2 regions of the Cryobacterium sp. BB736 genome follow, and region 1 is predicted to be linked to the other one. Evidence: riboswitches for the same ligand, from Rfam matches in the RefSeq annotation. Region 1 holds a riboswitch; the other holds the start of a gene.
The links. Region 1 has a riboswitch for glycine ahead of gcvT (glycine cleavage system aminomethyltransferase GcvT). Riboswitches for the same ligand answer to the same signal wherever they lie in the genome.
Positions count from the first base shown of each region.

Region 2: it holds a riboswitch for glycine, as region 1 does, so the genes downstream of both, glyA (serine hydroxymethyltransferase) here and gcvT (glycine cleavage system aminomethyltransferase GcvT) in region 1, are expected to answer to the same signal.

Region 1 is NZ_JABXWQ010000001.1:229,894-244,823, forward strand. Features, by position in the region: gene IRG63_RS01055 (ABC transporter family substrate-binding protein) at 1-1,741, opposite strand, end outside; gene IRG63_RS01060 (CPBP family intramembrane glutamic endopeptidase) at 2,000-2,788, shown strand; gene gcvP (aminomethyl-transferring glycine dehydrogenase) at 2,906-5,800, opposite strand; gene gcvH (glycine cleavage system protein GcvH) at 5,800-6,177, opposite strand; gene gcvT (glycine cleavage system aminomethyltransferase GcvT) at 6,177-7,316, opposite strand; glycine riboswitch at 7,459-7,552, opposite strand; gene IRG63_RS01080 (electron transfer flavoprotein subunit beta/FixA family protein) at 7,739-8,509, shown strand; gene IRG63_RS01085 (electron transfer flavoprotein subunit alpha/FixB family protein) at 8,524-9,495, shown strand; gene IRG63_RS01090 (cytochrome b/b6 domain-containing protein) at 9,517-10,443, shown strand; gene IRG63_RS01095 (hypothetical protein) at 10,598-10,912, opposite strand; gene IRG63_RS01100 (hypothetical protein) at 10,909-11,772, opposite strand; gene IRG63_RS01105 (MarR family transcriptional regulator) at 11,931-12,428, opposite strand; gene IRG63_RS01110 (DMT family transporter) at 12,468-13,379, shown strand; gene IRG63_RS01115 (hypothetical protein) at 13,398-13,964, opposite strand; gene IRG63_RS01120 (zinc-dependent alcohol dehydrogenase) at 13,976-14,930, opposite strand, start outside.
Region 2 is NZ_JABXWQ010000004.1:224,827-239,756, forward strand. Features, by position in the region: gene IRG63_RS10600 (L-serine ammonia-lyase) at 1-93, opposite strand, end outside; gene glyA (serine hydroxymethyltransferase) at 90-1,430, opposite strand; glycine riboswitch at 1,576-1,663, opposite strand; gene IRG63_RS10610 (SPFH domain-containing protein) at 1,817-2,752, opposite strand; tRNA gene IRG63_RS10615 (tRNA-Asn) at 3,143-3,215, opposite strand; gene IRG63_RS10620 (D-isomer specific 2-hydroxyacid dehydrogenase family protein) at 3,380-4,288, opposite strand; gene IRG63_RS10625 (ATP-binding cassette domain-containing protein) at 4,378-5,181, opposite strand; gene IRG63_RS10630 (ABC transporter ATP-binding protein) at 5,181-6,863, opposite strand; gene IRG63_RS10635 (ABC transporter permease) at 6,860-7,864, opposite strand; gene IRG63_RS10640 (ABC transporter permease) at 7,866-8,954, opposite strand; gene IRG63_RS10645 (ABC transporter substrate-binding protein) at 9,064-10,695, opposite strand; gene IRG63_RS10650 (HNH endonuclease signature motif containing protein) at 10,956-12,446, shown strand; gene dnaG (DNA primase) at 12,536-14,416, opposite strand; gene IRG63_RS10660 (deoxyguanosinetriphosphate triphosphohydrolase) at 14,468-14,930, opposite strand, start outside.

The DNA.
Region 1 (14,930 bases):
CAACGCCCTCGATGCGGTCACTGTAGGCCGTGACCTCAGGGAACTGGAAGACGGTGACTCCGTAGCCGTCCTCCCAGAGGAGCTTGTCGATCTCCTGCTGGATCTCGATCTGGCGGTCGGCGTCGAACTCGGTGTTGAGCTCCACGATCAGCTTGTCAACCTCAGGGTTGCTGTAGAAGTTGAGGTTGTTGATGCCACCGGTCTGGAAGGTCGGGCCGGAGCTCGTGACACCGAGGCTCGTCGACTGCCATCCGAAGAGGGATGCGTCGTACGCGCCCGGCGTACCGAGGAGGCCACCCCACTGCTCGCTACCACAGTCGGTCACATTGAAGCCGGCCTCGGCCGCGGAGGCCTGGATCAGCTGGAACTCGTTGACACGACGGGGGTTGTTCGATGCGTAGAGGATGCAGACCTCGGGGTTGGTGACGCCAGCCTCGGCGAGCAGCGCCTTCGCGCCCTCGATGTCGGTCTCTTCGTAAGCGGCCGAACCGTTGTTCGCGATCGAGTCATCGTAGCCAGCTGCGCCAGGCACAAAGAGCTGCGAGTTACGCACGAGCGCGTCGTCACCGATGATCGGCTTGATCAGCTTGTCGACGATCTCCGCACGCGGGATCACCTTCATGAAGGCCTCACGAACCAGCGGGTTCTCGAACGTGCCGCTCTTCGAGTTGGTGAACTGAAGGTCGACGTGCTCGTAGGTGCCACCGAGGCCGGTCGAGACCGTGATGCCGTCGATCGCGTCGAGCGCGGTCTTGATGTCAGCGGTTGCCTGCGGCTGGATCACGTCGACCTCGCCGTTCTCGAGCGCCTGCACTGCTGCCAGCGGGTCCGGGATGAAGCGGACGGTGACCTCTTCGATGGCCGGCTTGTTGTCGCCGACGTACTCCGGGTTCGCCTTCAGCGTGATGAACTGGTCCGCCTGGAAGTCAGTGATGACGTACGGGCCACTGGAGAGGTAGACCTCCGGGTCGTCGGGCAGCGACGTGAAGTTGAAGCCCGAGTTCCAGAAAGCGGACAGGCCGGCAAGCGCCGCGTCGTCCTCGCTCTGGATGGCCTCGATGGCTGCCTGCTTCGCCTCTTCGTTGTCCTCGATGCCGAGAGCGTTCTTTGCCATGACGTGAGCCGGCAGCGGCGCCGAGAAAGCAAGCTCCCAGTCGACGTACGGTGCCTCGTAGACCATGGTGATCGAACGGCCGTCGTCACCGATCTCCGGGGTCTCCTGGACGAGGCCAAGGCCAGCGTCCGGGGTCGCGCCGGAGTCGAAGTACACGACGTCGGTCGGGAAGGCGTCGGTGAACTCACCGGTGTCAGGGTCGGTGAACTCGGCCGGGTCGAAGTCCGGGGTGTCGAGCGCACGCGAGAGCGCGGCCCAGTGGACCAGAAGGTCGGCTGCGTCGATCGGCGTGCCGTCGGACCACTTCACGTCCTCGTTGACCGTGTACTTCACTGTGAGCGGGTCCTCGGAGAGCATCTCGTAGGTTCCGAACGACTCGTCCTGCACGAGCTCAGGCACGTTGTTGTAGTAGTTGAACCCGCTGAGTGCCATGTAGTTGATGTTGTTGTTCGCTGTGGCGTTGCCGAACGAGGTGTTGCCGTTGTACGAGTAGAACGCCTGGTTCCACGCGATCGTGACCTTCGTTCCCTCGTCGAGGCCGGATTCCGCCTGCGGGGTGCAGCCTGCTACCGCAAGAGCGGCAACGGCAGCGACCGCAATCGGCGCTCCTATGCGACTGATTTTCAATTTTCCTCCTGTGCAAGATGGATCGCAGGCAGGCCTTCCTAGCACCAACCCACGCTTGTTATAGAGAACCCTAGGTGGGGTCGACTCCGCTGGCAAAACTGTATGGCCAAACGTTACTCACTGGTAACGGTTGCGCCGGATACCTGCGTTAATACGAACTGTGTTGCGTGAAAACCGCTCCGTCCGCAGCATCCCGACGCTAATGTGCGAAAAATTGAGCGGAAACGACGCGCCGTGAGGCCGCGTACCATCATGGGAATGTCCGTCTCATCAGCACAGCCCGCGACCGGCGAATATGGTCAAGCCAACCGTGCCAGGCTGCGCGCGGAAGTGCTCATCGTCCTCGGGTTGTCGCTTGGCGCATCCGCCGTCTACTCGGTGGTCGCGATCGCGAATCGCCTGACGCGCGAGGAGGCGCTGCGCGACCAGACGGCAACACTGAATGCGCCGCTCAGCGAGCGCGAGGTGTTCGACCTCATCTACCAGCTGCTCGGCATTTTCTTCGACCTGGTGCCCGTCGCGCTCGTCGCGTTCCTGCTCTGGCGCTCCAGCCGGCCGCACCTCGGCAGGCTCGGCATCGACTTCACCCGTCCGGGGCGCGACTCGCTCGCCGGACTCGGCCTGGCCCTGGTGATCGGCATCCCGGGAGTCCTGCTCTACCTCGCGGGCCGCGAACTGGGGGTCACTGTGCAGGTTGTCCCGACGGCGCTCGACGAGTACTGGTGGACGGTGCCGGTGCTGCTGCTGTCGGCCGCACGCGCGGGCATCACCGAGGAAGTGATCGCTGTCGGCTACCTGTTCGCGCGGCTGCGTGACCTGGGTTGGAGCACCTGGTCGATCATCATCGGCAGCGCACTGCTGCGCGGGACGTACCACGTGTACCAGGGCTTCGGCGCGTTCATCGGGAACATCGCCATGGGCATCCTGTTCGGCTGGCTGTTTTCGCGGTTCGGGCGGGTGCTGCCGCTCGTGATCGCGCACGTCGTCATCGACGCGGCCATCTTCGTCGGCTACCCGTGGGCGGCCGCGACCTTCGCCTGGCTCTAGTCCCTCCCCTGAGACGACTTAACCCGTCTCAAGGAGACTTGCTGATCCAGGCATCCGGATGCCTATCAGCAGCTTCCGGATGCCCGGATTTCCTTGAGACGGGTTAAGAAAACGGGGCTAGGACAGTTCGGCGAACGCCTCGGGCGGCGGGCACGCGCAGAACAGGTTGCGGTCACCGTAGGCCTGGTCGACGCGACGCACCGGGGGCCAGTACTTGTTCCGCAGCAGCGACCGCACCGGGTAGGCGGCGGTCTCGCGCGAGTACGCGTGATCCCACTCCCCCTCGATGAGGGCGCGCGCGGTGTGTGGCGCGTGCTTCAGCGGGTTGTCGTCGGCGGGCCACTCGCCCGCTCCGACCGCGTCCGCTTCGGCCTTGATCGCGACCATCGCCTCGATGAAGCGTTCGATCTCGCCGAGATCCTCGCTCTCGGTCGGCTCGATCATGAGGGTGCCCGGCACCGGGAATGACATGGTTGGCGCGTGGAATCCGTAGTCGACCAGTCGCTTCGCCACGTCGTCGACGGTCACGCCGGTGCGATCGGTGAGCGGACGGAGGTCCAGGATGCACTCGTGAGCGACCAGCCCGTTCTCGCCCGAGTAGAGCACCGGGAAGTGCTCCCGCAGCCGCACCGCGATGTAGTTGGCGGCGAGCACCGCCGCGCCGGTCGCGTCGCGCAGGCCGTCTGCACCCATCATCCGGATGTACGCCCACGAGATGGGCAGGATGAGCGGGCTGCCGTACGGTGCGGCCGAGACCTGGGCTCCGGCGTGCTCCACGGTGCCGCCGGCGCGTGAGAAGTGCTCTGCACGCTGCGCGAAGGGATGCGACGGCAGGAACGGCGCGAGGTGCGCCTTTGCGGCGACCGGGCCGACGCCGGGGCCGCCGCCACCGTGCGGGATGCAGAAGGTCTTGTGCAGGTTCAGGTGCGAGACGTCGCCACCGAACTCGCCGAACCGCGCGTAGCCGAGCAGTGCGTTGAGGTTCGCGCCGTCGATGTAGACCTGGCCGCCGGCATCGTGCACCGCGTCGCAGATCTCGCGTACATCGTGCTCGTACACGCCATGCGTGGACGGGTAGGTGATCATCAGGGCACCGAGGGACTCGCCGTGCTCGGCGATCTTCGCGCGCAGGTCGCCCAGGTCGACGTTGCCGAGCTCGTCACACGCGACGACCACGACGCGCATGCCCGCGAGCACCGCGCTGGCGGCGTTGGTGCCGTGCGCGCTCTCCGGGATGAGGCAGATGGTGCGCTCGTTGTCGCCGCGTGAGCGGTGGTATCCCCGGATGGCGAGCAGTCCGGCCAGTTCGCCCTGGCTGCCCGCGTTCGGCTGCAGCGAGACGGTGTCGTACCCGGTGACGGCGGCGAGCCAACGCTCGAGCTGGTCGATCAGCGAGAGCGAGCCGGTGACATCCGATTCCGGAGCGAAGGGGTGGAGGTCGCCGAACTCGGGCCAGCTGATGGCCTCCATCTCGGTCGCCGCGTTGAGCTTCATGGTGCACGAGCCGAGCGGGATCATGCCGCGGTCGAGCGCGTAGTCCTTGTCGGCGAGGTACTTGAGGTACCGCATCATGCTCGTCTCGGAGCGGTGGGTGTTGAAGACCGCGTGGGTGAGGTATTCACTCGTCCGCCACAGGTCACGTGGGATCCAGCCGTCGATGTCGTTGCGCGTCGGCGCGTCGCCGTCGGCCAGCCTGCCGCCGAGCACCGCCGCGAGACCGGTGAGGTCCAGGGCCGTGGTGGTCTCGTCGACCGAGATGCTCACGTGGTCGTCGTCCACCTTGTGCAGCAGGAAGCCTGCCTCGTGGGCGTCGCGCACCAGCGCGTCCGCGCCGCGCGCTGTTGTCAGCGTGATCGTGTCGAAGTAGTTGCCGTGCACAACCGTGTGGCCCCCGTCGGCCGCCGCGTCGGCGAGCATCCGGGTCTTCAGGGTGACCTGCTGGGCGATCGTCTTGAGCCCACCCGGGCCGTGGTAGACCGCGTACATCGACGCCATGACGGCGAGAAGCACCTGCGCGGTGCAGATGTTGCTGGTGGCCTTCTCACGACGGATGTGCTGCTCGCGCGCCTGCAGGGTGAGGCGGTAGGCGGGCCGTCCGTCGGCATCCTTGGACACCCCGACGAGCCGGCCGGGCAGCTGGCGCTCCAGCCCGGCGCGCACCGCGAGGTAGCCGGCGTGCGGGCCGCCGAAGCCCATCGGCACGCCGAAGCGCTGGGTGGTGCCAACCGCGACGTCCGCGCCCAGATCGCCGGGGCTCGCGATGAGCGTCATGGCGAGCAGGTCGGCGGCGACGACGGTGAGTGCACCGGCAGCCTTCGCGGTGGCGATGACCGCTGACGGGTCCCAGATCCGGCCGGATGCGCCGGGGTACTGGACGAAGATGCCGAAGTAGTCATCGGGCAGCTCGCCCGCACCGTCGGCGAAGGCAACCTCGACGAGTTCGATGCCGACCGCATCCGCACGCCCCGCGAGCAGTGACTTGGTCTGCGGGAACGTGTCGGCGTCGACTAGGAACACGTTGGAGGTGGACTTCGAGCCGCGACGGGCGAGGAGCATCCCCTCGACGACCGCGGTGCCCTCGTCGAGCATCGAGGCGTTCGCGGTGGCCATGCCGGTGAGCTCGGAGGCCATGGTCTGGAAGTTGATGAGCGCCTCGAGCCGGCCCTGCGAGATCTCCGGCTGGTACGGCGTGTAGGCGGTGTACCAGCTCGGGTTCTCGAGCACGTTGCGCTTGATCACCGCGGGAGTGATGGTGCCGTAGTAGCCCAACCCGAGAAACGAGCGGTTGACTCGGTTGCGTGCGGCCAGGGCGCGCAGTTCCGCGAGCGCCTCACGCTCGGTGGCGGGGGCAGGCAGCGCCGTGTCGGTGTGGTCGGTGCGGATCGAGCCGGGGACCGCCGCGTCGACCAACTCCTCGACCGAGCCGTAGCCGATGGCCTCGAGCATCGTGGCCTGGGCGTCCTCGCCGGTGCCGATGTGCCGTGAGGCGAAAGCGTCGAAGTCTGTGCGCATTACTCTGCGACCAGCGCGCGGTACTCGTCCTCGGTGAGTGTGCCGCTGAGCGTGCTCGGGTCGATGGTGACCTTGATCATCCAGCCCTCGCCGAACGGGTCGTCGTTGACGAGCTGCGGGTTGTCGATGACGGCCTGGTTGGACTCCACGACCGTGCCATCGACCGGCGCGAACAGTTCACCCACCGACTTGGTCGACTCGATCTCGCCGACGACCTTGCCGCCCTCGATGGCGCTGCCAGCTGCGGGCAGGTCGACGTAGACGACATCGCCGAGCTGGTCGGCGGCGTAATCGGTGATGCCGATGGTGACGGTGTCGCCGTCAAGCGCGATCCACTCGTGGTCGCGCGTGTACTTGAGGTCGGCGGTGTTGGCCATCAGTTCTTCTCTCTCTTATAGAACGGCAGTGCGGTGACGGTCGCGGGAATCCTGGTTCCGCGCACGTCGATGGTCAGTTCGGTTCCGATTTCGGTGAGTGCTGGGTCGACCATTGCCATGGCGATCGGATGCCCGAGCGTCGGCGACAGGGCGCCGCTCGTGATCACGCCCACGTCGGTGTCGCCGTCGAACACGGCGTAGCCCGCTCGACCGGCGCGGCGGCCCTCGGTGACGAGCCCGACGAGCACACGGGCGCCATCCGGAAGCCCCGCCTCGATCGCCCCCCGGCCAACGAAGTCGCCCTCTTTGGTGAGTGCCACGACACGCCCGAGGCCGGCCTGCGCGGGCCGGATGTCGCGGCCGAGCTCGTGCCCATAGAGCGGCATGCCGGCTTCCAACCGAAGGGTGTCGCGGCTGGCGAGTCCGGCGGGGGTGAGCCCGAGCGGCTCGCCCGCGGCCAGCAGTGCTTGCCAGAGCCGTACGGCATCCGCCACGTCGACGTAGAGCTCGAACCCGTCCTCGCCGGTGTAGCCGGTGCGGGCGATGAGCACCGAACCGTCACCGAACCATCCGGCGGTGGACCAGTAGTTCTTGACGTCGCGCAGGGCGGGCTGCCCGTCCATGATGCGCAGGCCCTCGGTGGTCTCGAGCACCTCAAGCGCGCGCGGGCCCTGAATGGCGAGGATCGCGACGTCATCGCTGATGTCGCGGACGGTGAGGTTCTTGAAAGCCGCAGCGCGTTCGCTGAACGCGGCGAACGCGGCGTCACGGTTGCCGGCGTTCACCACCACCGCGTACTCGTTGTCGGCGTTGTGGTAGACGATCAGGTCGTCGATGATGCCGCCGCTGGAGTCGAGCAGCAGACTGTATTTGGCCTGCATGAGCCCCGTCGTCGACAGCTTGCCTGCCAGCGCGTAGTCAAGGAAGGCCGCGGCGTCCTCGCCCGTCACGCTGATGTTGCCCATGTGCGAAACGTCGAAGATGCCCGCGGCATTGCGGACGGCGTGATGCTCGGTGAGGTCTGAGCCGTAGCTGACCGGCATCTGCCAGCCGCCGAAATCGGTGAAGCTGGCGCCGGCAGCGACGTGCAGCTCGTGGAGCGGTGACTGCTTGCTGTCTACGGACGGGGTATCGGACACGAGTTCTCCTGGCACTTGTTCGGCGACGAGCCTGTGCGGCTACAAGAACTCCCCCTCTGTCATGGGCCTGAGAGTTTCACCGGCTGTAGCCAGTTTTCACCGTGGGCGGGATGCGCAAAGCGAATCCACTTTCCAGAGTGGCCGTGCCGATGCGGTACATGAGACCTGAGAGATTGGCGGGGAGGCTTGCTCCTTCGGTGTTCGTCGCCTGCGACGAACTCTCCCGCATCGATTGCTGGCCCGATATTCGATTGTCATCGCACAGCCTAGCAACTGAACGCGGGCATCCAACGCACTCAGCGCGACGAGCACACCAGTCATCGGTACACTGGCGCTCGGCGCACGTTCGGTCGCGACCCGGCCCGCGTTGTGCCCGCGCATCGGCGACAAGGCCACCGGCGACAATGCAAAGGAGCAAGCGAGTGAGGATAATCGCGCTGATCAAGCAGGTACCGGATACGGGTGGTGAGCGACGTCTCGACCTGACGACCGGCCTGCTCGACCGGGATGCAAGCGACAAGATCATCGACGAGATCAACGAGCGCGCGCTCGAGGTCGCACTCGCCTACAAGGACGCGAACAAGGGCACCGAGGTCGTCGTGATGACGATGGGCCCGGAGGATGCCACCGGCACCATCCGCAAGGCCCTCTCGATGGGCGCCGATTCTGGCATCCACATCGCGGATGCGTCGCTGGTCGGCTCGGATTCGGCGTGGAGCGCGGAGGTCCTGGCCGCAGCGCTGCAGCGCGAGCAGTTCGACCTCGTGGTCGCCGGCAACGAGTCGACCGACGGCCGCGGCGGGGTCGTGCCGATCATGATCGCCGAGCACCTAGGGCTGCCGGCTCTCGGCTCCCTGGATTCGGTCGAGTTGTCGGAAGGGTCGGTGCGTGGCGAGCGGGCCACGGAGTCCGGTTCGATGACGGTCAGCTCCGCGCTTCCCGCGGTGATCTCGGTGACCGAGCGGGCTGCCGAGCCGCGCTTCCCCAACTTCAAGGGCATCATGACCGCCAAGAAGAAGCCGATCGGAGTGCTGTCGCTGTCCGAATTGGGCCTTTCTGAGGCATCCGGTGGCCGCTCGGTGGTCCTGTCCACCCAGGAGCGACCGGCACGTACCGCCGGCCAAAAGATCGTCGATGACGGAAGCGCCGCCGCACAGCTGGCCGACTTCCTCGCCGCAGAGCGACTGATCTAGAGAGGGACCGAACAATGTCGAACGTACTTGTACTCGCCGAGGTCACCCCGACGGGCGAGCTCAGCGCCACTGTTCCCTCCCTGCTCGCCGCTGCCGCGAAGCTCGGCACCCCGGTCGCAGTCGTCGCCACCGCGCCCGGTGTCGGCAGCGCGCTGACCGAGCAGCTCGGCTCGCTGGGAGCGCAGAAGGTCTACCTGGCAGAGACGGATGCCGCCGGGTCCGTGCTCTCCGGCGTCCCCGCCGACGCCCTAACCTCCGCGGTCGAGGCGCTGCAGCCATCCGCTGTGCTGCTGGCCGGCTCGATCGACGGTCGGGAGGCGGCTGCCCGGCTGGCCGTTCGCACCAACGGCGGACTGGTGCACGACGCGGTCGACGTGCGCGCCGACGGCGACAAGGTGGTTGCCACCCACTCGGTGTTCGGCGGGGCGTACACCGTCGAATCCACCGTCGAGGGCGGGCTCGCGATCGTCACGGTGCGGCACGGCGCGGTCGAAGGGACGGCGGATGCCGCCACCCCGGAGGTCGTGAACGCCGACGTGAGCGTCGACGCGAGCAAGTACGCCGCCATCGACTCGTTCAACAACGTCAAGGCCGAGACCACGCGGCCGGAACTGCTCGGCGCCTCCAAGGTGGTCTCCGGCGGTCGCGGGCTCGGCTCGAAGGAGGCCTTCGACCTGGTGGAGAAGCTGGCCGACTCGCTCGGCGCCGCCGTCGGCGCATCCCGCGCGGCAGTCGACGCGGGCTATGTGCCGCAGAGCTATCAGGTGGGCCAGACCGGCGTCTCGGTGTCGCCGCAGCTGTACATCGCGCTGGGCATCTCCGGCGCGATCCAGCACCGCGCAGGCATGCAGACCGCGAAGACCATCGTCGCGATCAACAAGGACGGGGACGCACCGATCTTCGAGATCGCCGACTTCGGGATCGTCGGCGACATCTTCACGATCGTCCCGCAACTCGTCGAAGCCATCGAGGCGCGCGCCAAGTAGGCGCGGAAAGGGTCTGACTGCATGTCGCCGAAGGTCAAGGACGCTCTTCGCCAGTACTGGCCGCTGGTCTGGCTGGCCCCGTTCGGCATCATCATGGTCGCAGCGGTCGTGCTGATCGCCATCACCATCCGCGAGACGCCGCTGGTGCAGGACTTCATGACCACCTACCCCGGCCACACCGAGCTGCCGGAGTCGGCGCCGGTCGGGTTCCCTGCCTGGCTGGGCTGGGCCCACTTCCTGAACGCGCTCATGCTGCTGCTGATCATCCGTTCCGGATGGATGGTTCGCACCGTGCAGCGGCCGGATGCGTACTGGACTCGCAACCCGGCGATCCCATTCCGCACCAGGAACTCGCCGAAGAAGATCAGCCTTGACCTGTGGTTCCACCTCTCGATCGACGTGCTGTGGGTGATCAATGGCGTGGTGTTCTTCGTGCTGCTGTTCCTCACCGGCCAGTGGATGCGGATCGTGCCCACGAGCTGGGAGGTGTTCCCGAATGCGCTGTCGACGGCGATTCAGTACGCCTCACTGTCGTGGCCGACGGACAACGGCTGGGTGAACTACAACAGCCTGCAGGTGCTGGCCTATTTCGTGACGGTGTTCATCGCGACGCCGCTCGCGGTCATTACCGGGCTGCGGATGTCGCCGCTGTGGCCGCGTGACGCCGACCGGTTGAACAAGGCGTACCCGATCGAGTGGGCGCGAGCCATCCACTTCCCGGTGATGCTCTACTTCGTGCTGTTCATCATCGTGCACGTCGCGCTGGTGTTCGCGACCGGCATCCTGCGGAACCTGAACCACATGTACGCCATGCGCGACGACGAGTCGTGGTGGGGGCTGTGGATCTTCGCCGCGAGCGTCGTGGTGATGATCGGTGCGTGGCTCGCCGCGAGGCCCATCATCCTGCGGCCGATCGCGCAGCTCACCGGCAAGGTGACGAAGAACTAGCCGCTGGTCGGGGGTACGCCCCCATTCGGTGCTCGAGCTTGTCGAGACCCTCGCGCGCGGGTGTCTTGTGCTCGCGCGGGTGCATCTTCCACCCGCGGGTCGAATTCGACCCGCGTGAGGAAGTTTGACCCGCGCGAGCGACCCCCGCGGTGCGTCAGTCGGCTTCGGAGCGTTCCTTCTCTGCGCGCACCCGCCACTCGTCCAGGGTGCCGTCCTCGATGGCGGCTCGCGCAGCATCCACCTCGGCCGGAGTAACCAGCCCTTCGGCCACTGCCGCTGTGATGTCCGCCGTGGACAGCAGCACCGCCGCGAGGACTACACCTTCGGCGGTGAGGGCATCCGGAGCTTTGACGACTGCCTCCGACTCCGGCTCAGCGGGCGCGGTCGTGCAGCCGGCGAGGAGACCGGCAACGACGAAACCGGTCAGGACCGCGCTGAACAGTCCTGACCGGTTGCGCCGACGGGTCACTTGTTGGGGCCGCCCTTGCCGTTGTTGCCCTTGTTGCCGTTGTTGCCCTTGCCGTTATTGCCGTTGTTGCCCTTGGCGGGCTTGTCCGATTTGGCAGGCTTGCCGGGCTTGTCCGACTTGTCGTTGCCCTTGCCGTTGTTGCCGCGCGGCTCCACCGACGAGGTCTCCTGGATGGTGACGAGCGCTTCTTCAGTGGCTTCCTCGACGTCGCCCTCAACAGCGTCGTCCTGGATCACGATGCCGGTCTTCTTCTCAAGGTGAGCGGCCGCGCGGTCGAGGCGGGCCTTCGCAATCGACTCGTGGTGCGCGAGCTTGGCCTCAGCCTTGGCGAGCTCCTCCTCAGTCATATTCTCGGCGTCGGCAAGGAGTCGCGCCTCGTGTCTGGCTTGGAACGCGGCGATGTTGTTGACCTGCATCGCGTAACGGAACTCGTGGGCGCACAGGTTCGCGCCACCCTCGGCTGCGTCACGGCACTCGGTGAATGCAGCGTGAGCTTCCTCGTGGCCGGTGCGCCACGCTTCCTTGATCTCGTCCCAGACGTTCTTCTGCTCTTCGAGCTCTTCATCGAGCACGCCGTCAACTTCGTCTTCGGGAAGCGTTCCCGGCTCATCGACTTCGCCCTCGGCGATGTCCTCGACCGCGACAGAGATGAGGCCGGCATCCAATGCCTGCTGGACTGCCGCGGCGATCGCGGCCGCGAACGACGGGTCCTCGATGGTAAGGCCGAGGTTCTCCAATGCCGCCTCGGCGATCCAGCTGGAGACCTCTTCAGGAGTCGCCGCCTGTGCTGCGGATGCGATGCCGAACGAGCCAGCGACGAGCGAGCCGATTGCGGCAAGGCCGATGAGTTTGCGCTTCAAGTTTTCCCCCCAGAGTTGAACGCTTCAGGTGGACTGTAGCACCTGTGAATCGCCTGTGTACACCATGTTCGTCTACCCCCGGCTTGGGGCCCCGACCGCCGAATCCGCCCCTCGCGCGGGTGCATCTTCCACGCGCTGGTCGAATTCGACCCGCGCGCTCAGTCCTCGTATTCAGCCAGCCACTTGATGAGGAGCGCCTGCAGCTGCTCACGCTCTGCCGCACTGAGTGGTTCAATCAGCCTCTGCTCGTTGTCCACGTGTGCGGTGAAGGCGCGATCGATCAGCTCGCGCCCGGCATCCGTCAGCGCCACGACCCGCGCGCGCCCGTCGGCCTCACTGCGCCGCCGAGTGACCAGCCCGGCTTCGACGAGCCGATCGATGCGCTTCGTCATCGCGCCGGTCGTCACCATGGTGTGGTCAGCGAGTTCCCCCGGCGCCAGCTCGAACGGCGGGCCCGAGCGCCGCAGCGTTGCCAGCACATCGAAGTCGCCTTCGCCGAGCCCGAAATCCCGATACACCGCAACAAGCTCCTCGGTGAGGAAGTTGCCGAGCCGGTGCAACCGCCCGATGACGCCCTGCGGACTCACGTCCAGGTCGGGCCGCTCCACCGCCCAGGCCTGTTGAATCCGGGCGACGTGATCGGTCATTTCAGCCATGACTGGATTATATCTTCCAAGGAAGTTATTATATCTTCCATGGAAGGTAATGCGCGCTGGCTCCTCATCACCGCGATCGCTCCCATTGCGTGGGGCGCAAGCTACTGGGTGACGGCGGCGTTCCTCCCGCCCGACTACCCGCTGTGGGCCGCGGTCATCCGGGCGCTTCCCGGCGGGATCGTCGTCTGGCTGCTCTCGCGGAAGCTGCCAACCGGGTCCTGGTGGTGGAAGTCGGCGGTGCTCGGCATCCTCAACGTCGGCGCGTTCTTCGTGCTCGTCTACGTCGCGGCGCAACTGCTGCCGTCCAGTATCGCCACCACGCTGATGGCGACCTCCCCGGCCGTGATGATGTTCCTCGCCTGGCCGCTGCTCGCCGAACGCCCCAAGCTGCTGCCCCTCGTCGGCGCAATCCTCGGCTTCGTCGGCGTCTGCGCCACGCTGCTCACCGGCACCGAGCAGGTGAACCTTCTCGGCGCGGCGGCAGCACTGACCGCAATGATGATGTCGTCTGTCGGCTACATCCTCACCAAGAAGTGGGGAACGGATGTTGACGTGTACTCCCAGTCCTCGTGGCAGTTGATCGCGGGTGGGCTCTTCGTGATTCCCTTCGCATTCGCGCTCGAGGGCGCCCCGCCTGCCCTCGGCGGCACCGAGTTGCTCGCGTTCGGCTTCCTGTCATTCATTGCGACCGGGCTGGCCTACGTGGCGTGGTTCACCGGACTGAAGCACCTCAGCGCCGGCGCGGTCGGACTGGTCGGACTGCTCAACCCGGTCGCGGGAGTCCTCCTGGGCGTGCTCGTCGCGTCAGAATCGCTCAGCCTGCTGCAGGGTGCGGGGATCGCGATCGTGCTCGCCGGGATCCTCATCGGGCAGCCGATCGTCGCCCGGGCGCTGCAGCGTCGGAAGACGGCGTCCCGCGAGCTCGAATTGACGACGTCGAGCGCACGCTAGCCGACCGCCGACGACGAGTCAGCGGAGCGCCCGGACGACCGTTCTCCCGAGCGCAAACACGAGCCCGCCAGCCATCAGCCAGGGCCCGACGACCAGAACCGGATCCAGCCACACGTGCTTCACGTCCGCCCGCCCCCGCCCGAAGCGCGACCGAAGCCCGTCGTGCGAGAGCTCGCTGACCACCCCCGACTGTGTGATCGGCTCATCCGGTCGGCGGGTTGCCAACGACGCCACGTGACTCTCCACGGCATCCACTCGGTCTCCGAGAATCAGCAGCAGCCAATGCGCGGCGCGACCCTCGCTGTAGCGCGCGTAGGCCAGCCTCCGGATGCCTCCCGACAGGCCCTTGAGCGGGACGGTGGTGCCGAACACCGGAGGTAGGAAGCGGTGCTCGACCGAGCGCTCCCGCCGGGCCTTCTCCGGTTGCCGGTCGGGGAACTCCCAGTGCGCGCCGGTGGTCAGCGACTGCTCCCGCGGCACGGCCGGGCGGTCTTTCCGGTCGAGGTCGGCGCCCCATCCGGGGATGCGCGCACGCAGCTCCTCCTCCGACGCGATCTGCTGCGGTGCTTCTTTCGTGTACGGAATCATGGGAGCTCCTAGGCGGCTTCCGGGACGATGACCGGCTTGATGCAGTCATCGAGTTTCGACGAGAAGATGTGGTAACCCTCCGAGATGTGCTCGAGCGGGATGCGATGGGTGACGAGGTCGCTCGGCTTCAGGTACCCGTTCTGAACATGCTCGAGCAGCCGCGGCCACTGACGTTTGACCGGGGTCTGGTTCATCCGGAGCGTCAACCCCTTGTTCATCGCGTCGCCGAACTTCACCGCGCTGAACATGGGGCCGTACGCGCCGACGACCGACACCGTCCCGCCCTTCCGCACGGAGTCGATGGCCCAGTTGAGAGCGACCGGAGAGCCGCCCTGCAGCTTGAGCTTGGCCGCGGTGATGTGCTGCAGCAGGTTGCCGTCAGCCTCGGCGCCCACCGCGTCGATCGCGACGTCGGCGCCGAGGTAGTCGGTGATCTTCTTGAGGTGCACGACCACATCGTCGTGCTCATTGAAGTTGTAGGTCTCGGCGAAGGCGAAGTCGCGCGCCTTTTGCAGCCTGTAGTCGAGGTGGTCGATGACGATCACCCGGCCGGCGCCCAGGAACCAGGCGCTGCGAGCCGCGAACAGCCCGACGGGACCGGCTCCGAATACGACCACGGTGTCGCCCTGTTCGATGTCACCGAGCTGGGCGCCGAAGTATCCGGTGGGCAGTGCGTCGGTCATCATCAGCGCGTCTTCGTCGCTCAGCCACTCCGGGATGACCATCGGCCCGACATCCGCGAACGGGACCCGGACGAACTGAGACTGCCCGCCGTCATATCCGCCACAGGTGTGCGAGTAGCCGTAGATGCCCCCCACGGCGGTCGCGTTCGGGTTCACGTTGTGGCAGTTGGAGTACAGGCCGCGGGAGCAGAAGTAGCACGACCCGCAGTAGACATTGAACGGCACCATCACCCGGTCGCCGACCTTGAGATTCTGCACCGAGCCGCCGATCTCCTCGACG
Region 2 (14,930 bases), on a different contig from region 1:
CACGAACCGCTCGGCCGCGCGCATGGGCCCCACGGTGTGCGAGCTGGAGGGCCCGATGCCGACCTTGAAGAGGTCAAAGACGCTGATTGTCATGGCGTGCCCGCCTGGGCGCCGGAGGGCAGTGCCGGGTAGAGCGGGTACTTGGCTGCGATCGCCTGCGCGCGCTCCCGCAGCGGGGTGAGGTCGGCGTCCTCGCCCGCAGTGAGGGTCAGCGCGATGATGTCGGCAACCTCGCGGAAGTCCTCCGGCGTGACCCCTCGCGCGGCCAGCGCCGGCGTTCCGATGCGCAGACCCGAGGTCACCATCGGGGGTCGCGGATCGAACGGGATCGCATTGCGGTTGACCGTGATGTCGACCGCCGCGAGGCGATCTTCGGCTTGGCGACCGTCGATCGCCGCGTCGCGCAGGTCCACCAGCACGAGGTGAACATCCGTCCCGCCAGTGAGCACGGTGATGCCCGCGGACCGGACGTCATCGGCGTTCAGCCGCTCGGCGAGCAGCTTCGCGCCGATCAGGGTCAGCTCCTGGCGGGCGCGGAAGTCTGGGGCGAGGGCCATCTTGAACGCTGTCGCCTTGGCCGCGATCACGTGCTCGAGCGGCCCGCCCTGCTGGCCGGGGAACACGGCCGAGTTGATTTTCTTGGCGATGTCGGCGTCGTTCGTGAGGATGATGCCGCCACGTGGTCCGCCCAGAGTCTTGTGGGTCGTGCTGGTCACGACATGGGCGTGCTCGATCGGGGACGGATGCAGGCCAGCCGCGACCAGACCGGCGAAGTGGGCCATGTCGACCATGAGCAACGCGCCGACCTCGTCGGCGATGCGGCGGAAGCCGGCGAAGTCCAGCTGCCGGGGGTACGCCGACCAGCCGGCAATGATGAGCTTCGGCTTGTGCTCTCGCGCTGCCCGTGCGACGTCGTCGAGATTCACGCGGTAGTCGTCCTCTGAGACCCCGTACGAGCCGACGTTGTAGAGCTTGCCGGAGAAGTTCAGCTTCATGCCGTGTGTCAGGTGCCCGCCGTCGGCCAGCGACAGTCCCAGGATGGTGTCGCCGGGCGACAGCAGCGCGTGCATCACGGCGGCGTTCGCGGTGGCTCCAGAGTGTGGCTGCACGTTGGCGAAAGAAGCGCCGAACAGTTCCTTGACCCGGTCGATGGCGAGCTGCTCGATCTGGTCGACGTACTCGCATCCGCCGTAGTAACGACGTCCGGGATAACCCTCCGCGTACTTGTTGGTGAGAACCGAGCCCTGCGCCTGCATGACGGCCAGCGGTGCGTGGTTCTCGGAGGCGATCATCTCGAGGCCGGTGCGCTGGCGTTCGAGCTCCTTGCCGATGAGAGCGGCCACCTCGGGATCGAAGTCGTCAAGCGTTCGACTGAGAAGCTCCGGACTGTACTCGGTGGAAGCGGTAGCGGATTCTGGTGCGATGGTCATGGGAGGACACCCGTTTCGTCACTGTCGACCGCCATGGTCGACATGGTCCCCGCTCTGTCCTCGTACCTGAGAGTTTCAACGCATGGGCACTTCGTCGTGCGTCATTCACCTTCGGTAAGCGGCTGGCCGCTTTCTCCAGAGTTGCCTGTGCGTGACGGTACGTGGGCCTGAGAGATTCCCGGGGAGGTTGCTCCTACGGCGCCTCACCAGGGAGGCTCTCCCGCCGCGCGTAAAGCATTTTCAGTTACTGACAGCCATCCTAGGCGCAACCGAGCAACTGTTGAGGCCTCGCAGTTCGCAGTGGAACTGCCGGGGCCCTCGTATAGGGCCTATTTATTGTGGGCGCCTGGGACTCGAACCCCGGAGTATGCCGTCCGCCCGGCCGCCTATCGGACGCTGACCAGCCCGTTGAACCCTTCGGGCACAACCACGAGGTTGCCTGCCGCCGCGAGTTCCTTGAGCGTGTCAAGGTAGCGCTGCTGGAGGATGGCGTCAGTCAGCGAGGCGTTGAGGATCGCGTTTGCCTCAGCCTCGGCCTGTGCCTGCACGACCTTCTGCTGGGCGCTGACCTCCGTCGCCTCGAGGTCGGCCTTCGCCTGCTCGACCCTGATGCGGGAAGCCTGCGCGTCGTCGAAGCGCTGCTTGACGTCATCCGAGTAGCGAATTTCCTGCAACGAGACGGTCTCGACGGTGACGCCGTGCTTGTCCCAGCGCTCGAGCAGGTAGTCGTGAATGTCACGCTCAGCGTCGGCGCGCCTGTTCAGCAGCTCGAGCGTGCCGTACTTTGCCGGCACGGTGCGAACGGCCGCGCGGATGTCGTTCTCGATGAACCGAGACACGAAGTTCTCCTGTGTCTGGTAACGCTTGTAGATTTCCGTCACCGAGTCCGGCTTGATGGAGTAGCGCACCGTGATGTCGATGTTCGCGGTCACACCCTCGCGGTCTTGCACGGTGATCTGCGGTCCGTTCGGCCTGTTGTGGCCGTCCAGGTTCTCGGTCGTCAGCGCGAAGATCACCTGCTGGTTGCGGATGTCGTAGTCAATGGTGTCGACCCACGGCGCCTTGAACTTGAACCCTTCGGTCGTCGACTGGCCAACGATGTCGCCCGTCCATGCGCGAAGCACCTTCGCCTGGCCGGGATCTTGGGTGTAGGTCGACGCCACGAAGATGAAGATGATGGCGAGCACTCCGGCACCTGCTCCGACCCACTTGGCTTTAGCGCCGAACGCGCTAACCTCGCGGTCGGCGCTCTTTCGGCTGCCGACGCTAACGATGAATGCAACCATCATCAGCACGAACAGCGCGATTGAAACTATGAACACACGTCCTCCCTTTATTTGGCTTTCTACGTCTGGTTGTAGTTAATCGGGTTGCGTGCCTGAATCATGCGGTTCGCGGTCCACGATTCGCGTCGTGTCGAGCGTTCGCGTCGGCGGCGAGCCGGAAATACGGCCATCGGCCCTTCGTCGAGTGCACCGGGCGAGGCTCGGCGACTACCTGACCGCACCCGGACGCAGTGACCGGCCTCGTGTGTTCCCCACTTGTGCTCGCACGCCCACGAGGTCAGAGAGGCGGACCGGTAGGCGAGGCTGTTCAAGGCGACTCATTCAGCAATGAGCCGACGCATTAGGGGCATCACTGATTGGGCACCCGATGAACTGGTCGCCGTGGCCGACTAATTGAACGTAGACGTGTCGCGACTTCTTGTGGAGCTCCCCGAGATGGACTCGAACCATCAACCTGCCGGTTAACAGCCGGCTGCTCTGCCAATTGAGCTATCGAGGACTATGGCGTTTCGACTAGCCACTCTAGCAAATACTTCGGGGCACCTTTGCCACGCCCGCCACCGGGTCGGCGCAAACCTCATCACCAATCGCGCGAGACTGCACAGACCTGCGTTTTGGCGCGTGAGACTGCCGGTTTGCGCAGTCTTGCGATGTGGCGCGGGTTCAGTAGCCGGATGCCGGGTCGACCGCTCCGACGAACGGGCCGTGTCCGAGGAACGCGCGCACGTTCACGGCGACCCGCTCGGCGAGCAGCGGATCCACCATCTCAGGCGTGTCGGCGCTGTGCGGTGTGATGATCACATTCGGCGCCGACCAGAGCGGATGCCCGGTAGGCAGCGGCTCCGGGTCCGTCACGTCCACGCCTGCACCGGCCAAGCGGCCGTCCCGCAGCGCCGAGATGAGGGCATCCGTGTCGACCATCCGGCCGCGGGCGATGTTAACCAGCACCGCCTCGGGCTTCATCTTCGCGAGTTCGCGCGCACCGATCAGGCGCTCCGTCTCGGCGGACAGCGCGGCAGCGAGGACCAGCACGTCGGCGTCGTGGAGCGCCTCCGTGAGACCTTTGCTGGTCACCGTGGCCGCCACCCCGGCCACCGGCTCCGCGCGGCGCCGCACGATCGTCACGCGCACGTCGAACGGCTCCAGCAGCCGTACGAGCTCCAGCGCGGTGCCACCGGCTCCGACGATGACCACGTTCAGCCCGTACAGCGACCGCCCGTACTTGCCGCCCCACTCGGTCGCGCGGGCACGCTCAGGCAGGCCACGCAGGGCCGCCAGGGTGAGCGCAAGCGCGTGCTCGGCTACCGGCTGCGCGTACGCGCCCTTCGCGCTCGTCCAGACGATATCTCGCTCTGCGTGGCGGACCGCCAGCGCCTCATGGAACGCGTCCACTCCGGCGAACGGCAGTTGCACCCAGTTGATCCCAGGGTGCGACGCCAGGATCGGCGCGAACTCGGCCGCACGCTCGTTGGAGAGCCAGACGACACCGCGCGTCGCATCCGACAGCGGGGCAACGGTGCCGCCGGCCGATTCAACCGCCCGAACGAAGAACTCCTCGGCCTCGGGCAGCACCGCGATCGGCCCGGGCTCTGGCCGCGCTTCGTCGCCCAGGTGCAGCTCAACCGCGCCCACCGACCGGTGCTGCGCTTCTCGCTCCCCCATCATTGGGCCGAGCGCGCGATGCGCGCCAGGTCCATCAGGTACGGATGCCGCGGGTCACGCAGCACCTCCTCGACCGTGCCGTCACCGATGACCATGCCCCGCTGCAGCACCAGCACGCGATCGGTCAGGCCTGCCGCGACCTTGAGGTCGCTGCTGACGATCAGCGCGGAGAATTCGCGCTGCGTCCGCAGGTCGCGGATGACATCGAGCACCTCTTCGCGGACCGTGACGTCCACGCCGCGGGTCGGTTCGTCTGCAACCAGCAGCGCCGGCTCGAGCACGAGTGCACGGGCGAGCGCGATGCGCTGACGCTGACCACTGGACAGCTCGTGCGGGTACTTGTGCATGACAGACAGCGGCAGCCGCATCGAGTCGATGAGCGTCGCGACGGCCGTGCCCGCCTCGCGGGAGCTGAACTTTCGGTCGCGGGAGTAGATCGGCTCCGCGACATTCTCTGCGCAGGTCAGCCGGGCATCCAGCCGCTCGGCGCCGTCCTGCGCCAGGTAGCCGATGTGGAACTGCGTGCGTGCCCGCCGGAAGCGGTTGATGTTGCGCGCCTTCGCCCCGAGCACGCTGAGCGAGCCGCCGAAGATCTCCGGGTAGCCGATCTCCGGGTCTCCCCTGCCTGCGCGCAGCGCGACCGTTGCCGCCAGCGTCGACTTGCCGGAGCCCGCCTCACCGACCACTCCGAGGAAGTCGCCGACCTGCACCTGGAAGGTCACGCCGTTAAGAGCCAGGGTGCGCGAGCGCACGTCACGCGACCGGTAGTGAACTGACAGATCGTTGGCGTCGATGACCGGCATCAGGGCGCCTCCCGCAGGAGACGCAGTTCTTCGCGGCGTTTCCCCTGCTCGATCGGGTCGGGGACGGGGAGGGAAGCGAGCAACCGCTTGGTGTACGGATGCTGGGGCGCGCCGAGCACCTGCTCGCCGGTTCCCTCTTCGACCAATTCCCCCTTGTAGAGCACGGCGATGCGGTCGGCGAGCATATCCACCACGGCGAGATCGTGGCTGATGAACAGGGCCGCGAACCCGAACTCGTGCTGCAGTTCGGCGAACAGTTCGAGCACACGCGCCTGCACCGACACGTCGAGCGCACTCGTAGGCTCATCGGCGATCAGGAGCTTCGGCCGCAGCGCGAGCGCTCGGGCGAGGCTGGCGCGCTGGCGCTGGCCGCCGCTCAGCTCGTGCGGGAAGCGGTCTCCGAAGCCGATCGGCAGCTGCACTGCCTCGAGCAGCTGGTTGACCCTCGCCCGTGCGTCATCCGGATTCGCCGCCTCTGAGTGCACGACAAGCGGTTCCGCGATGGCCTCCGCGATCGTGAGCAGCGGGTTGAAGCTGGTTGCCGGGTCCTGGAAGACGAAACCGATGTCCTTGCGAAGCGGTCGGATGTCGCTCTCCTTGGCCCCGTTGAACTCGGTGCCAAGGACCATCAGCGAACCGCCGGTGACCCTGGTCAAGCCACCGATCGCCCTTCCGATCGTCGTCTTTCCGGAGCCGCTCTCGCCGACCAGGCCGAGCACTTCGCGCGGGCCGATCTCGAAGTCGACCCCCGCGACGGCGCGGAACCCGCCGCGGCCGAAGCGCCCCGGGTAGACGATTTCGAGGCCTCGCGCCACGACGACCGGCTCGGCGTTGACCTTGTCCCGCTCCACCGCCCGTGCGCGGGCCGCCTCCCTGCCTGCACCGATGTATGGCACCGCGGCGAGCAGGCGCTTGGTGTAGTCGTTCTGCGGATTGGCGAACAGCTCCGTGGCCGTGGCTTGTTCGACGACTTCACCCTGGTACATCACGGCAACGCGGTCGGCCAGGTCGGCGACGACGCCCATGTTGTGGGTGATGAGCAGGATGCCCGCGTTGAACTCGTCGCGGAGGCGTCGCAACAGGTCGAGAATCTCCGCCTGCACTGTGACATCGAGCGCCGTCGTCGGTTCGTCGGCGACGATGAGCTCTGGGTCGAGCACGAGCGCCATAGCGATGACGATGCGCTGTTTCTGGCCTCCGGAGAACTGGTGCGGATAGTGGTCGACTCGGTGCTCAGGATCCGGGATGCCGACCTTCCGCAGGATGTCGATCGACTTCTCACGCAGCTCGCCGTTGCTGTAGTTGCCGTGTGCGCGAAGACCCTCCGCGATCTGCCAGCCGACCGTGAACACCGGATTGAGTGCGGTTGACGGCTCCTGGAAGACCATCGCAACGCTGGTGCCGCGCAGCTGGCGCAGCCGCTCGCCGGACACCTGCACGATGTTCTCTTGCCCGATGAACACGGCTCCGGATGTCGTTGCGGTCTCCGGCAGCAGGCCGAGGATGGTCTTCGCGGTGACGGTCTTGCCGGATCCGCTCTCCCCGACCACCGCGAGCACCTCACCCGCCGCGACGTGGAGACTCACCCCGTCGACCGCTCGGACGTCGCCGCTGTCGGTGGCGAAGGTGACCTCGAGGTCCTCGATGCGAGCGGCCTGCTCGCCCTTGGCAAGCCTGCTCATTCGGGTTTCTCCAGTTCGTCGACCTCATTCGCCGTCGCCGCGGCAGCGGGCGAGGCGATGGCCCGGTGACGAGTGCGCAGCCGCGGGTCGGCGAGGTCGTTCAGACTCTCCCCGACGAGGGTGATGCCGAGCACCACCAGCACTATCGCGAGACCCGGGTAGAGCGCGGTCCACCAGATCCCGGATGAGACGTCCGCGATCGACCTGTTGAGGTCGTACCCCCACTCTGCGGCGCTCGTCGGCTCGATGCCGAAGCCCACGAAGCCGAGGCCGGCGAGTGTCAGGATCGCCTCAGAGGCGTTGAGCGTCAGGATCAGCGGAAGAGTCCTGGTCGCGTTGCGCAGCACGTGCCGGAACATGATGCGCATGTTGCTCGCGCCGATGACCTTCGCCGACTCGACGAACGCCTCCGCCTTGATGCGTACGGTCTCAGCGCGCACAACACGGAAGTACTGCGGGATGAACACGACGGTGATCGAGATCGCCGCCGACATGATCCCGCCGAGCAGGCTCGACTGACCACCCGAGATCACGATCGACATGACGATCGCGAGCAACAGGGACGGGAACGCGTAGATCGCATCGCAGACGACGACGAGGATGCGGTCGAGCGTGCCGCCGAAGTAGCCGGAGAAAACACCGAGCAGCACCCCGATGATGAGTGACATGGTGACGGCCACGACGATCACCAGCACCGCTGTCTGGGCACCCCAAATCGTGCGCGAGAGGACGTCATAGCCGCTGACGGTGGTCCCGAACAGGTGCTCAGCGCTCGGCGGCTGCTGTGAACCGAAGCGGCCGGACTCGTCCCGCAGCTGCGCGAAACCGTAAGGCGCGAGCAGCGGTGCAAGGGCGGCAGTCAGCAGGAAGAGCGCCACCAGCACGAGGCCGGCGACAAGCATCCCGCGCTGCAGTCCGACGCTTTGCGCCAGCTGCTTGACGAGCGGCAGCCGCGACCACAGGCTGCCCTTGGGGTTCACGACGACGGGTGTCGCAGCCATGTCAGTACCTCACCCTCGGGTCGATGAGCGCGGCGATGATGTCGACGATGAAGTTGCTGACGGCGACGATCACCGCGAGCAGGGCGACGATCCCCTGCACTGCGACGAAGTCACGCGACGACAGGTACTCGACCAGGATGAAGCCGAGGCCCTTCCACTCGAACGTGGTCTCGGTGAGGACAGCTCCTCCGAGCAGCAGGGCGATCTGCAGGCCGATCACAGTGATGATCGGGATGAGCGCTGGCTTGTAGGCGTGCTTCCTGACGAGACGCAGCTCGCCGACGCCGCGTGACCGGGCTGAGTCGATGTACTCACGCCCGAGCGTTCCGATGACGTTGGTGCGCACGAGCCGGAGGAAGACCCCGGCGGTGAGCAGGCCGAGGGCGATGGCGGGTAGGACAGCGTGGGCGAGCACGTCCCAGACGTTATCCATGTCCCCGGTGCGGAACGCGTCGATCAGATAGATGCCGGTCGGGTTATCGAGCAGCAGGAGGTCGAGTTCCGTTCTGGTCGATGCGCGCCCAGACACCGGAAGCCAGCCGAGCCAGACGGAGAAGACCAATTTGAGAAGCAGCCCGGAGAAGAACACCGGCGTTGCGTAACAGAGGATCGCGAACACGCGAAGCGAGGCATCCTGCCACCGGTCGCGCAGATAGGCGGCCAGCAGCCCAAGGGGGATTCCGACAACAAAAGCGACGATGAGCGAATAGAAGACCAGTTCGGCCGTCGCGCCGCCGTAGGTGAGGAGCACTTCGCTCACCGGACGGTTGTCGCTGATGGTGGTGCCGAAATTGCCGGTGAAGACCTGGCCGATGTACTCGACGTACTGAACCCAGATCGGCCGGTTGTATCCGGCGGCTTCCTTGCGCTCCTCCAGCTGGTCCGGGCTGAGCCGGCCGCCGAGGGAGGCGGTGATCGGGTCGCCGATGAGCCTCATCAGGATGAACACCATCGTCACGAGGATGAACACCGTTGGGATGATGAGCAGCAGCCTGACCAGGATGTAGCGGCCGAGGTTGCCTCCGCCCTTCACCCTTTCGGTCGTCGTGCCATCCGGTGGCGCCGACGGGGAAATCTCAGTGGTTGTCATGACCGCCTAACTGATGAGCCGAACGTGCATGGAAGGGGGTGACCCGCGCGTGGTGCGAGTCACCCCCTAGACGGCTGGGGACGATTTTAGCCCCAGACCGTCGGTCCGACTACCTGCTCAGTGTGGTGAAGCGGAACTTGAACGAACCGTCGAGCGTGTCGCTGACACCGTCGATGTCGGTACCGGCGACAGCCACCTGAGCGCCCTGCAGGAGCGGAAGGGTGGACAGTTGGGCCGCAACCATCTCCTGGGCCTCACCCAGCATCTGCAGGCGGGTGTCCTCGTCAAGCTCGACCGCTTGCTGGGCGATCAACTGATCCACCGCAGGGTCGCTGAAGTGGTTCACGAGGAAGTTCTCCGTGCGGAAGAACGGCGACAGGTAGTTGTCGGCGTCCGGGTAGTCCGGGAACCAACCCAGTTGGAAGATCGGGTACACGTCAGCGACTCGGTCTTCGTTGTACTGCACCCACTCGGTCGACTGCAGGTTGACCGTGAAGAGGCCGGATTCCTCGAGCTGCGACTTCACGAGCGCGTACTCGTCACCCGAGCTCGCACCGTAGTGGTCCGGGTTGTACTGCAGGTTGATCGCGAGCGGCGTGGTGACGCCGGCTTCCTCGAGAAGGGCTGTTGCCTTGTCGACGTCCGGGCCGCCGTTGCCGTCACCGTAGAGGTCCTTCAACGGCTGGGTGGCGCCGGGCAGGCCATCCGGAACGTAGGAGTACAGCGGCACGTAGGTGCCCTTGTAGACCTGGTCGGAGATCTCGGCGCGGTCGATCACGTTTGCCATCGCCTGACGCACTGCGAGAGCCTTCGCGGGGTCAGCTTCGGGAGTCGAGGCGCCGAACGGCATCGTGTTGAAATTGAACACTATGTACCGGGTCTCTCCACCCGGTCCGGTGTGGACTGTCACGTTGTCGTTGTTCGACAGGTCCTCGACGTCGGTGGCCGAGAGGCTGCGGGTCGCAACGTCGATGTCACCCTCCTGAACGGCCAACTTCATGTTGGACTGGTCGGCGAAGTAGCGCAGGTTGATCGTCTGCGTCTTCGGGGTTCCGAGCAGGCCCTGGTAGCCGTCGTAGGCCTGGAACTGCACCAGGTCGTTGAAGCCGTACCGGGTGATCGTGTACGGGCCCGCGAATGCGTTGGCGTCGACGATCTCATCATCAGGGGTGACCTCGGTTGGCGAGAAGCTGTCCTCGTCGACGATCACGCCAGCGGGGCTGGAGAGGATCTGGAGCCAGATCTGGTCGTTCTCCGCCAGCAGGTTGAACACGACCGTCGTGTCATCCGGCGCCTCTGTGCTCTCGAGGTTGGCGAGCAGCGCGCTCGGCCCATTGGGGTCGGCGATCGCGACCTGGCGGTCGAAGCTGAACTTCACATCGGATGAGGTGAGCGGGTTGCCGTTGGCGAACTCGAGGCCCTCCTTCAGTTTGACCGTGAACTCCGTCGGCGCCGTGAACTCAGCCGATTCGGCGATGTCCGGCTCGAGTTCTGCGCTTCCCGGAACCGAGTTCATGAGGAACGGGAAGACGTTGTTCATCAGGAAGAACGAACCGTTGTCGTACGAGCCGGCCGGGTCGAGTGTCGTCACCTTGTCGGTCGTTCCTACGATGATCGCGTCGGAGCCGTTGTCGTCACCGCCGGTATTGCCACCGGCGCAACCGCTGAGGACCAAGACCGCGGCGGCGGTACCGCCAAGCACGGCCAGTGCGCGTTTGCGCGACGATGATGCGGATGTCATGTCCGTCTACCCCTTTTCTGTTGTGAGAACGGGCCGCCACTGAACGCAGTTGAGGCCCCTCGCTGCACCGTCAGTCTTAACACAGCAGCCTGAGCCGATCGCTCACGTAACTCTCAGGGAGCGGGAGACGTTACTTATCTGCAACGGGAGGGCGCGGAACCTGGGTCTGACTGCTCCTCCACAGGTGGCCCGGAAAGTAGTTTCTAACAGATTCTCAAATATGCTTGTGTAGCTGTGTTCGAGGCTGGGACAATTGATGCATGAGATCTTCCGCAGCTACGTTCAGCACCTCGCTCGAGGTGCTGCTGGCCGCGGCGGCCCGGATCGGCGCCGACGCGCCCGGTGCCCGGTGGCTGGGTGACAAGCAGCTTCTGGCGGCGCAGCGGTCGTTGGCGGAGGCGAAGCGCAGTCTTGATGCTTGCGCGTCGGTGCTGGCCGGTGAGGTGGTGCGCCGCTCATCGGTGGAGGCGGGGTTCGGCGGGTTGGCGCGGAAGGAGGGGTTCCGCACCCCGGAGGCGCTGATCCGTGGGGTGACCGGCTCGACTGCCCGGGAGGCGACCACGCTGGTGCGGGTCGGTACCATGATGAATGACGCCGACCTGCTGCAGAACGCCGAAGCCAACGGGATCGACGACCCGGTCGGCCTTGCCAGCATGATGACCGAACCCTGGCTGGCCGCGGTGGGGAGGGCCGTCGCGACCGGGGCGCTGTCGGTGGCCGGTGCCGAGGCGATCCGCACCGGGCTGGGCCGGCCCGGACCCGGTGTCACGACCGAAGACTTGACCGCCGCGGCAACCAAGCTTGTTGCCGCCGCAACTGAGCGTGCGGCCGGCACCACGCCGGGTGGCGCACTGGACGCGGAGGGCATGCTGCGGCTGGCCCGGACCGCCCGGGACGACCTGGATGCGGCCGGGATCGTGGAGCGGGAGCGGCAGCGCCGGGCGCTGCGCTCCTTCCGCCGGTGGAAGCGGGACGACGGGATGACCCGGTACACCTGGGACCTCGACCCGGAGGGCGCCGCCCTGATCGATGACGTCTACGACAAGCTCACCTCACCCCGCCGGGGCGGACCCCGCTTCACCACCGGTCCGGAGCGGGAGCGGGCGGAGCAGATTATGGCCGACACCCGCACCACCGAGCAGCTGGCCTCGGACGGGATGCTGGAGCTGATCCAGCTGGCCCTTGACACCGACCCGCAGGGTGTGGTCGGGGTGAACCGGCCCGCGGTGCGTGTGCTGGTGGCCGCCACAGATCTGCAGGAGCGCAGCGGTCGGGGCTGGATCGAAGGCCAGCCCTACCCGGTGTCGATCGCCACGGTGGAACGCAACGCCTGCCTGAACGGCATCGAGCTGATCGTCTTCGACGACCGCCCCCTCCCGGTTAACCTCGGCCGGGAGCAGCGCTTCTTCAACCGGGCCCAACGAAGGCTGCTGGCCGCCCGCGACGGCGGCTGCGCCTGGCCCGACTGCGACCGACCCCCCGAGTGGACCGAGGCCCACCACATCCGCTGGTGGGAACGCGACGGCGGAACAACCGACATCGACAACGGCATCCTCCTCTGCCGCCACCACCACCTGCTGCTGCACGACGAGGGCTGGGAGATCGAAACCCGCGACCACGACCCGCTAGCCCGGTTCTGGCTCATCCCACCCCGCGACATCGACCCCACCCAGACACCCAGGCCGATGCCATCCAAATCCCCGGCACTCAACGACGCCCTCCGAACCGCGGAGCGACATCGGGCCACCTGAAGCACTCGGGGAGAACTCTGCCCGGCGACGGGTTTCGACAAGCTAGACCACCGGAATGCGCGGATCTCGACAAGCTCGACCCCCGGGGGCTAGTCCGGGCCGAACGTCCGCCGCTCCTGCTCTACCCGCACGAGCTCGGTCTGGAGCTCACGGAAACGCTCTGGCTCGGCCGTCGCATCCGTTCGCTGCAGCCTGCCGAGCAGGTCTGCCTTCCGCGATAGCAGGTCGCGGGCGATGAGAGAGCTTGTGATCCCTTTGCAGTAGACAGTGAGTTCGCGCCCATCCTGCTCCGGGATCGGGGCGACACTGAGCTGCTTCACCAGATCCGCGAACGGCTCCGGCACCTCCGAGATGACCCGTTGCAGCCACTGGGGCGACTCGAAGTCGTCGAGGGTGGCCGCGATCGCGTCACGCACGACAGCGAGGGATGCGTTGGCCATCCTCACCTGACTGGCCCGGGTCGCATACTCACGGCCCACCTCGGCCGGTTGCTGCAGGATCGCCATCAGGGCATCCCTCTCCAACCGGGTCGCAGGGTCGGACGGGAGGTCGGTGATCGACGCACGCGGTCTCTCGGCGCTCTGGCTGGGCTGCTCCTGAGGATCGCCCTGCGGACGCCTCGGTTGCCCCGCTGGCGCTCCCTTGTCCACGGCGTCAACTGCCTTGGCGACGTCACTCGGGTCAATGCCGAGCCAGCCCGCAAGGTTGCGGATGTAGCCGGCGTGCAGCGCACGATCCCGGATGCCTGCGACCACCGGCGCTGAGGCCCGCAGCGCCGCCACGCGACCCTCGACAGTGTCGAGGTTGTGGTCGGCGAGCCGGCGGCGGATCATGAACTCGAACATGGGCTTGCGGCTCTCGACGAGGGCACGCACAGCGCCATCGCCGCGCTGCAAGCGGAGGTCGCACGGGTCGAGTCCCTCCGGCGCGACGGCGACGAAGGTCTGCGCGGCGAACCGCTGCTCCTCGGCGAAGGCTCGGCTCGCGGCCTTCTGACCCGCCTCGTCGGGGTCGAAGGTGAAGATGACCTCTCCGGTCGCCGTGGTGTCGGAGTTCGCGACATCGCCGAGCACACGGCGCAGCACCGTGATGTGGTCGCCGCCGAACGCGGTCCCACAGGTGGCGACCGCGGTCGTGACTCCGGCCAGATGGCAGGCCATCACGTCGGTGTAACCCTCGACCACGACCACCTTCTTGCCGCGCGCGATGTCGCGCTTGGCGAGATCAAGTCCGTAGAGCACCTGCGACTTGTGGTAGACAGCGGTCTCCGGTGTGTTCAGGTATTTCGGACCCTGATCGTCGTCGAACAGCCTGCGGGCGCCGAAGCCCAAAGTCTGCCCTGTCGTGTCCCGGATGGGCCACACCAGGCGGCCGCGGAACCGGTCGTACAGGCCACGGTCGCCCTTACCGACGAGTCCGGCACCGAGCAGTTCCTCCTCGGTGTAGCCAAGCGACTTCAGGTGCTTACTCAGCGCGTCGTAGCTCTTCGGCGCGAACCCGACCCCGAAATGGGCGGCCGCAGCCGGGTCGAAGCCGCGTTCGCCGAGGAAACGGCGGCCGGCATCCGCTCCCGGGGTGGCCAGCTGGGTGACGAAGAACTCGGCAGCAGCCTGGTTCGCCCCGAGCAGTCGGGAGCGGGCACCTTGGTCGCCGCGGCCCTTGCCGCCGTCCTCGTAGTGCAGCTCGTAGCCGATCCGCGCAGCCATGCGCTCGACCGCATCCGTGAACGTGACGTGATCCATCTTCTGCAGGAAGGTGAAGACGTCACCGCCCTCACCACAACCGAAGCAGTGGTAGAAGCCTGCGGCCGGGCGCACATGGAAGCTTGGGCTGCGCTCGTCGTGGAACGGGCAGAGCCCCTTGAACGACCCGACCCCGGCGCCCTTCAGCGTCACGTAGTCGCCGACGATGTCGACAATGTTGATCCGAGCGCGCACCTCGTCGATGTCGGAGCGTCGGATGAGGGCCATGGCGATGATTCTAGGCCGCGGGTGGGACCTGGCCAGCCGCACGCTCACGGGTCAGCGGGTGCGCGAGGTCACCAGTCGCTCGTGCCATGCCAGTGCGGACTGGTCGGTGAGGCTGGCGACCTGGTCGACGACGGAGCGCTTGCGTTGTGCATCTGTCGCGGCGTCCGCCCAGTCCGCCGCGAATCCGGAGTCCATCGCATCCGGGCCGATGGCGAGGATCGCGTCGGCGAGCTCGTGCAGCATCTCCCGCTGGCGTGCGTAGATCGGCTGCCGAGTGTTCTTGGACATCACGAACGCGGCGACGATGCCCTTCAGCACCGCGATCTCGGCGCGGATCTCGCGCGGCACGACGATGGTGGCACCGAACCGGATGAGCTTCCCGTCGCCATGCTCGGCCATCGTCGCCTTGGTCGCGGCGGCCGCGAAGCGGCCGATGAGCTGGCTGGTGAGGTTCTTCAGGCCCGCCTGGGCGCGGCGGCTGCCGTCCCATTCGGCGAGCCAGACGTTGAGGGAG